Regions from separate parts of the Streptomyces sp. NPDC017940 genome, predicted to be linked through region 1. Evidence: predicted binding sites of a transcription regulator. Region 1 holds the regulator's gene; the other holds the start of a gene.
The links. The regulator HrcA, encoded in region 1, represses chaperone genes, less so after heat shock. The targets are predictions, from matches to a motif close to TTNGCACTCNGNNNNNCNGAGTGCNAA.
Positions count from the first base shown of each region.

Region 2: a site for HrcA is predicted at 2,557-2,583, ahead of groES (co-chaperone GroES). Genes of this name have one in related genera too.

Region 1 covers NZ_JBIRHJ010000001.1:540,475-544,667, forward strand. Annotated here, with positions in the region: gene ACH4DX_RS02195 (DUF3097 domain-containing protein) at 1-315, opposite strand, end outside; gene ACH4DX_RS02200 (MBL fold metallo-hydrolase) at 339-1,076, opposite strand; gene hrcA (heat-inducible transcriptional repressor HrcA) at 1,313-2,329, shown strand; gene dnaJ (molecular chaperone DnaJ) at 2,330-3,469, shown strand; gene ACH4DX_RS02215 (nitronate monooxygenase) at 3,912-4,193, shown strand, end outside.
Region 2 covers NZ_JBIRHJ010000003.1:745,129-749,321, forward strand. Annotated here, with positions in the region: gene ACH4DX_RS13285 (SDR family NAD(P)-dependent oxidoreductase) at 1-122, shown strand, start outside; gene groL (chaperonin GroEL) at 355-1,983, opposite strand; gene groES (co-chaperone GroES) at 2,102-2,410, opposite strand; gene ACH4DX_RS13300 (polysaccharide deacetylase family protein) at 3,130-4,173, opposite strand.

The DNA.
Region 1 (4,193 bases):
CGCGCCGGGCACGGCGAGCGAACCGGAGGCGGTGCGGGCGGGCGTCCGGGGCGCGGCGACGGCCGACGGGCGCACGAGGGTGACGACGCGCCCCTCCAGAAGGAACCCGCGCGGCACCATCGGGAACACCCGGTGCTTGCCGAAGCGGTCCTCCAGGGTGACCGTCGGCCCCTCGGCCGTCTTCTCGCAGCGGATCACCGCACCGCAGAAGCCGGTCCCGACCTCCTCCACGACCAGGTCGGTCTCGGCGGGCACCTCCGGGACGGCCTTCGGCTTCTTCCACGGCGGGGTCAGGTCCGGGTTGTAGCTGCGCATGGACCAGACGTTATGGCATGCCGTCAGGCGACGCCGAACCGGTGGGCGAGGGTGTCGCGTTGGGCGCGGACGAAGGCGGCGTCGACGACGGCCCCGTGCCCCGGCACGTACACGGCGTCGGAGCCGCCCAGGTCGAGCAGCCGGTCCAGGGCGGCGGGCCACCGCGCGGGCACGGCGTCGGGCCCGGCCTGCGGCTCGCCGGACTCCTCGACCAGGTCGCCGCAGAAGACGACGCCGGGCTCACCGGGGCCGCCGGGCACGAGCACGGCCAGGTCGTGCGCGGTGTGCCCGGGGCCGACGGCGGCGAGCAGCACCCGGGTGCCGCCGCCGAGGTCGAGCGTCCGCTCCCCGGCGACCAGGTGCCGGGGGCGGACGAGCAGGTCGGCGGCCTCGGCGGCGGCGGCCGGGTCGAGGCCGTGGGCGACGGCGTCGGCGCGCAGGGCGTCGCGTCCGGCGCCGAGGACGGTGTCGACGCCGACGGCACCGAACACCTCGACGCCCGCGAACGCCGCCGCGCCGAGGACGTGGTCGAAGTGGGGGTGGGTGAGCGCGAGATGGGTGACGCGGCGGTCGCCGCCGAGCAGGTGCCGGGCCCCGGTGCGCAGCCGGGAGCCCTCGCGCAGGCTCGCCCCCGCCTCGATCATCAGGGCGGCGTCGGTGCCGGCGACGAGCCCGGCGGTGCAGTCCCACACGGGAAGGCGGCACCGCCCCACGCGCGCGGTGAGCCGTTCCCAGCCGGATTCCGCCCAGGCAGGGGTCACGGCCGGGGCGGGCGGGCAGGTGTCCATGGCACGACGCTAACGCCAGGGGCCACGGCGGGCCGCGGGGGCCCCGCGGCGGCCGCCCTCCGGCACGACAGGGCGTCGGCCCTTGCCGGGTCTGTACCCGTCGGCCGTACACTGATTCGTCGAAGGCTGGCACTCCCCGCGGGTGAGTGCCAGGGTGAGGGGCCGCCGCGGGGGCTCAGGGCGCGGGACGACAGGTGGAGGTGTGCGCGATGCTCAGTGAACGCAGGCTCGAAGTGCTGCGCGCCATCGTCCACGACTACGTCGGCACGGAGGAGCCCGTCGGCTCCAAGGCGCTCACCGAGCGCCACCGCCTCGGCGTCTCCCCGGCCACGGTCCGCAACGACATGGCCGCGCTCGAGGAGGAAGGGTTCATCGCCCAGCCGCACACCAGTGCCGGACGCATCCCGACCGACAAGGGCTACCGCCTGTTCGTGGACCGCCTCGCCGGTGTGAAGCCGATGACGGCGCCGGAGCGCCGCGCGATCCAGAACTTCCTGGACGGCGCGGTGGACCTCGACGACGTGGTGGGACGCACGGTGCGGCTGCTCGCGCAGCTGACCCGGCAGGTCGCGGTGGTGCAGTATCCGTCCCTGACCCGCTCCACGGTGCGGCATGTGGAGTTGCTCTCACTGGCTCCCGCCCGGCTGATGCTGGTCCTGATCACGGACACGGGACGGGTCGAGCAGCGCATGATCGACTGCCCGGCGCCGTTCGGTGAGTCCTCGCTCGCCGATCTGCGGGCACGGCTCAACAGCCGGGTCGCGGGCCGCCGCTTCTCCGACGTGCCGCAGCTGGTGCAGGACCTCACCGAGTCCTTCGACAAGGACGACCGGGGCACGGTGGCCACGGTCCTGTCCACGCTCCTCGAAACGCTGGTCGAGGAGACCGAGGAGCGGCTGATGATCGGCGGTACGGCCAATCTCACCCGCTTCGGACATGACTTTCCCCTCACCATCAGGCCGGTGCTCGAGGCCCTTGAGGAGCAGGTCGTCCTCCTCAAGTTGCTTGGTGAGGCGACCGATTCGGGCATGACGGTCAAGATCGGGCATGAGAACGCCCACGAGGGGCTCAGCTCCACGTCGGTGGTCTCCGTCGGCTACGGTTCGGGGAGCGAGGCAGTGGCCAAGCTGGGCGTGGTCGGACCGACCCGCATGGACTATCCGGGAACGATGGGAGCAGTACGCGCAGTGGCACGTTACGTCGGACAGATCCTGGCGGAGTCGTAAGTGGCCACGGACTACTACGCCGTACTCGGCGTGCGCCGCGACGCTTCCCAGGACGACATCAAGAAGGCATTCCGGCGGCTCGCCCGCGAGCTGCATCCGGACGTCAACCCCGATCCGAAGACGCAGGAGCGCTTCAAGGAGATCAACGCCGCGTACGAGGTGTTGTCGGACCCGCAGAAGAAGCAGGTCTACGACCTCGGCGGCGACCCGCTGTCCCAGTCCGGCGGTGCCGGCGGGGCAGGCGGCTTCGGAGCGGGTGGCTTCGGCAACTTCTCCGACATCATGGACGCGTTCTTCGGTACGGCGTCGCAGCGCGGCCCGAGGTCGCGGACGCGGCGCGGGCAGGACGCCATGATCCGCCTGAAGATCGACCTCGACGAGGCGGCCTTCGGCACCACCAAGGACCTCCAGGTCGACACGGCGGTGGTCTGTACGACCTGTTCCGGTGAGGGTGCCGCGCCCGGTACCTCCGCCCAGACCTGTGACATGTGCCGCGGTCGCGGCGAGGTGTCCCAGGTCACGCGGTCCTTCCTCGGCCAGGTCATGACCTCCCGCCCGTGTCCGCAGTGCCAGGGCTTCGGGACCGTGGTGCCCACGCCGTGCCCCGAGTGCGCGGGCGACGGACGGGTGCGGTCGCGGCGCACGCTCACCGTGAAGATCCCCGCCGGTGTCGACAACGGCACGCGGATCCAGCTCGCCGGTGAGGGCGAGGTGGGCCCCGGCGGTGGTCCCGCCGGTGACCTGTACGTGGAGATCCACGAGCTGCCGCACCCCACGTTCCAGCGGCGCGGGGACGATCTGCACTGCACCGTCACGCTCCCGATGACGGCTGCGGCGCTCGGTACGAAGGTGCCGCTCGAGACGCTCGACGGCACCGAGGAAGTGGACATCCGTCCGGGTACGCAGTCGGGGCAGTCGATCCCGTTGCACGGGCGGGGTGTGACGCACTTGCGCGGTGGCGGGCGCGGTGACCTAATCGTGCACGTCGAGGTGCTCACGCCGAGCAAGCTCGATCCCGAGCAGGAGCGGTTGCTGCGGGAGCTCGCGCAGCTGCGCGGGGAGGAACGGCCCACCGGGCAGTTCCAGCCCGGGCAGCAGGGGTTGTTCTCGCGCCTGAAGGACGCGTTCAACGGGCGGTGACGCCTTGAGCGGACGGCCCGGGGTGATCTCACCCCGGGCCGTTCCGCTTTCCCCCGCTTTGACGGTCCCGTACACCGTGGGCTGCGCCCACCGTTCCACCCCTGGCGGACCAGCTGCCCACAGCCGGGGGGCAGAGCGGTCGGGGCCCGCGCCGGGGATCACGCCCGCGCCGGGATCACCCCCGCCCCGGGGATCACCCCCGCCCCGGGGATCATGCCCGCGCCGGAGATCACGCCCGCCCCGGGATCAAGCCGCCCCGGGGATCATGGGTGGGTGGGTGGGAGAACCCGCCGCGAAGCGGCGGGACGGTACGCACGCCGCCGGAGCGGTACGCACGCCGCCGGAGCGGTACGCACGCCGCCGGCACGGCGCACCCAACCGCAGAGGGCCCCCGGCCAGCCCCCGCACAAGGCGCCCCCGCCAGACGTGGCACGATGCCGGTATGTCCTCCGCGTTCAACGATCTCTGTCGCTGTCCGATCGTGCAGGCCCCGATGGCGGGCGGGGCCTCGACGCCGCAGCTGGTGGCGGCCGTCTCCGAGGCCGGGGGGCTCGGGTGTCTCGCCGCCGGGTACAAAACCGCCGACGGCATGTACCAGGAGATCAAACAGGTGCGCGGCCTGACGGCGCGGCCGTTCGGCGTGAACCTGTTCATGCCGCAGCCCGAGTACGCCGACCCCGCCGCGGTGGAGGTCTACCGCAACCAGCTCGCGGGCGAGGCCACC
Region 2 (4,193 bases), on a different contig from region 1:
GCAAGTCCCTCTCCGTACCGGACCCCCGGTACAAGGCCCTGATGGGCGTGGTGAAGGTGACGCCGAGGGCGCTCCTCGGGGGCGTCACGTCGAGAACGGGCCGCAAGTACGGGCCGCGGTAGCACCCCAGAGCGGGGACCCGCCCCTGAAGGGGCGCGGGGAACTGCGCGAGGACGGTCCACGACCGGCACCCGGCGACGCGGCAGCACCAGGCAGACGCGAAGCCGAGCGAACGCGAAGCGGAGCAGACGCGAAAGGCCCGACCTCCCGCGACGGGAAGTCGGGCCTCAGCGACCGCTCGGGCCGGCCGACCACTCGGGCCGGCCGACCGCTCAGGTCAGGCGCAGGCTCGGGTCAGTGCGAGTGACCGTGACCGTGGCCGTGCCCGCCGTCGGCCTCTTCCTCGGCCGGCTTCTCGACGACCAGCGTCTCGGTCGTGAGCAGCAGGGAAGCGATGGAGGCGGCGTTCTCCAGGGCGGAGCGCGTCACCTTGACCGGGTCGATGACGCCGGCCTTGACGAGGTCGACGTACTCGCCGGTCGCGGCGTTGAAGCCGAAGCCCTTGTCCAGCTCCGACACCTTCGTGGTGATGACGTAGCCCTCGAGGCCGGCGTTCTCGGCGATCCAGCGCAGCGGCTCGACGACGGCGCTGCGGACGACCGCGACACCGGTTGCCTCGTCGCCGGTCTTGTCGAGGTTGCCCTCGAGAACCTTCGCGGCGTGCACCAGAGCGGAGCCACCACCGGAGACGATGCCCTCCTCGACCGCGGCGCGGGTCGCGGAGATGGCGTCCTCCAGACGGTGCTTCTTCTCCTTCAGCTCCACCTCGGTGGCGGCGCCGACCTTGATGACGCACACGCCGCCGGCCAGCTTCGCGAGGCGCTCCTGGAGCTTCTCGCGGTCCCAGTCGGAGTCCGTGGCCTCGATCTCGGCCTTGATCTGGGCGACGCGGCCCTCGACGTCGCCGGAGTTGCCGCCACCGTCGACGATGGTGGTGTCGTCCTTGGTGATCGTCACGCGGCGGGCGGTGCCGAGCACGTCGAGACCGACCTGGTCGAGCTTGAGGCCGACCTCCTCGGCGACGACGGTGGCACCGGTGAGGGTGGCCATGTCGCCGAGCATCGCCTTGCGGCGGTCGCCGAAGCCGGGGGCCTTCACGGCGACGGCGTTGAAGGTGCCGCGGATCTTGTTCACGACCAGGGTCGAGAGGGCCTCGCCCTCGACGTCCTCGGCGATGATCAGGAGCGGCTTGGAGGAGCCGGCCTGGATGACCTTCTCCAGGAGCGGGAGCAGGTCCTGGATGGAGGCGATCTTGCCCTGGTGGATCAGGATGTACGGGTCGTCGAGGACGGCCTCCATACGCTCCTGGTCGGACACCATGTACGGCGACAGGTAGCCCTTGTCGAAGGCCATGCCCTCGGTGAAGTCCAGCTCGAGGCCGAAGGTGTTGGACTCCTCGACGGTGATGACGCCGTCCTTGCCGACCTTGTCCATCGCCTCGGCGATGAGCTCGCCGACCTGCTGGTCCTGGGCGGAGAGCCCGGCCACGGCGGCGATGTCGGACTTGTCGTCGATCGGACGGGCGGTGGCGAGGAGGTCCTCGGAGACCGCCTTGACCGCGGCGTCGATGCCCTTCTTCAGGGCGGCCGGGGAGGCACCGGCGGCGACGTTGCGCAGGCCTTCCTTGACCAGGGCCTGGGCCAGCACGGTGGCGGTGGTGGTGCCGTCACCAGCGATGTCGTTGGTCTTGGTCGCCACCTCCTTCACCAGCTGGGCGCCGAGGTTCTCGTACGGGTCCTCGACCTCGACCTCGCGGGCGATGGTGACGCCGTCGTTGGTGATGGTGGGAGCGCCGAACTTCTTGTCGATGACGACGTTGCGGCCCTTGGGGCCGATCGTCACCTTGACCGTGTCGGCAAGCTTGTTGACGCCGCGCTCGAGGGCGCGACGGGCGTCCTCGTCGAACTTCAGGATCTTCGCCATGGGAGCGGTTCAGCCCTCTCGGAAACTCGGGTTCAACGGGCTGCGCCCCTCGCCGCCCGGCAATCAGCGGGGTGACCAGGGGCGCAGCTCAACAGCGGAAACTGGTGAAGCAGGTGAATTACTTCTCGATGATCGCGAGCACGTCGCGGGCCGAGAGGACGAGGTACTCGTCGCCGTTGTACTTCACCTCGGTGCCGCCGTACTTGCTGTAGAGCACGACGTCGCCGACCTGCACGTCGAGCGGCAGGCGCTCGCCGTTCTCGAAACGGCCCGGGCCCACGGCGAGGACAGCACCCTCCTGGGGCTTCTCCTTCGCGGTGTCCGGAATGACCAGGCCGGAGGCCGTGGTCTGCTCGGCGTCGAGCGGCTGGACCACGATGCGGTCCTCAAGCGGCTTGATGGCAACCTTGGAGCTGGCGGTCGTCACGATCCGACCTCCCCCTTCGGAGATCTCGCGGGGTTAACTGATCTAGAGGTGGCGACCAGGTCGATCCGTCGTCGCGGGTGCCGGACCTGCCCGTCGCTGTTGGCACTCTCCGGTGGGGAGTGCCAGGCCCGAGACTAGGACGACGATTAGCACTCGGTCAAGCGGAGTGCCAACGGACGCGGCTCACGGCCGAGCGGGACCGCTCCGCCGGCCCGCTTCTTCCGGGTCGGAATCCGGCGCTCCCGCACCCCGGTCCGGCGGCTTCGTGACCGCTTCCAGGGGCTTCGTGTCCGCGTCGTCCAGGCGTTTCGTGCCCTCGCCCCGCGGCCCCGTATCCGCGTCCCGTGGTTTTCTCGCCGGGCGTGGCGAGCCCGCCTCCCGGCAACGTCCGGGCCCGGCCGCAGGTTCCGTGGCGGGCCGTGTGGCCGGATCGGTGGCCTGTTTCCGGGCGGGTCTCCTGGGCGCGGGCTCCGTGGCGGGCCCCGCGAGGGAGGGGTTCGCGGTCGGCGGGGCGGCGCCGGGGCGCCCCGTGCGCGGGGGCGCGCCCGTCCGTCCGCAGTCCCCGCCGGGAACCGCCCCCTTCGAGGGCATCTTTTCGGCCGCTTTCCTGCCGAGTCGCTCGATCGGGTCGACCGACTGCGCGCAACCGGACAGCAGCAGGGCGGGGGCCAGCACCCCCGCCGCGACGGCTGCCGCCGCCCGGCCGCGCGCCGGGCTGCTCACAAGTAGTCCTCCAGCCGCGCGATCGCGTACCCCTTGGCCGTGGCCTTCTTCAGGACCGTGCGGACCATGTCGGTCATCGTGCCGTTCCAGTCCGCACGCCCGCGGAAGTGCGTGAGGATGATGTCGCCCCGGTGCAGGTCCTTGTCCCACTCCCGCCACTCCATGTGGTCGGCGAAGCCCTCGGAGGCCCACAGCGGCACCGCCTTGATGCCGCAGGACTTGGCGGCGCGCAGGGTCGTGCGGTTGTAGTTCCCGTACGGCGGCCGGAACAGCTCGGGCCGCTTGCCGTACCGCTTCTCGATGACGTCCTGCATCCCGCAGATCTCCCGCCGCTGCTTCTTGTAGGAGAGCTTCGGCATGTAGCGGTGGTTGAGCGTGTGGTTGTTCAGTACGACGCCACGGTCCTGCATCTGCTTGAAGTAGCCGTAGTCCTCCTTGACCAGGTAGTCGCTGAGGAAGGCGGTGTACGGGATCTGCAAGTCGCTCATCATCCGCAGGAACGCCGGACTCTTCTCGGCACCGTCGTCGACCGTCAGGAAGACGACCTTGTGCTTGGTCGGGATCGTGGTGAACACCGGCGGCAGCTGCGCCTGGCCCTTGACCTCGAAGCCCTTGCGGGTGGTGAGGCGCGGCTTCACGGCGGGCGCGGGGGGCGCCAGGAGCGGGGTGCGCTTCAGGCCCCAGCGCTTCGCCGCGGCGGCGCGCACGGCCTGCCTCGCCCGCAGATCCTCGGCGTACTCGCGCAGCACGCGGGCGGGCGGGCCGAGCTCCGGCTGCTGGCCGTGCGCGCCGGAGCCGCCCCGGCCGGCACCGTCGAAGGAGCAACCTGAGACGATCGTGGTGGCGACGATGGTGGTGCTGAGGACTCCGGCGGCGAGCGTTCCCTTACGGGACTTCCCCTTCCCGCGGGGCCTCCCGGCGGGGGGCTCTCTCCTGGGGGGTTCCCCCTTACGGGGTTCCTCCCAGCGGGACTCCTCCTTGCGGGGCTCCCCCGTCCAGAGTTTTCTCCTCGATTGTTCGTTTTGTCGTACTTGTCGCATGGCGCCGGATCCTCGCAGTT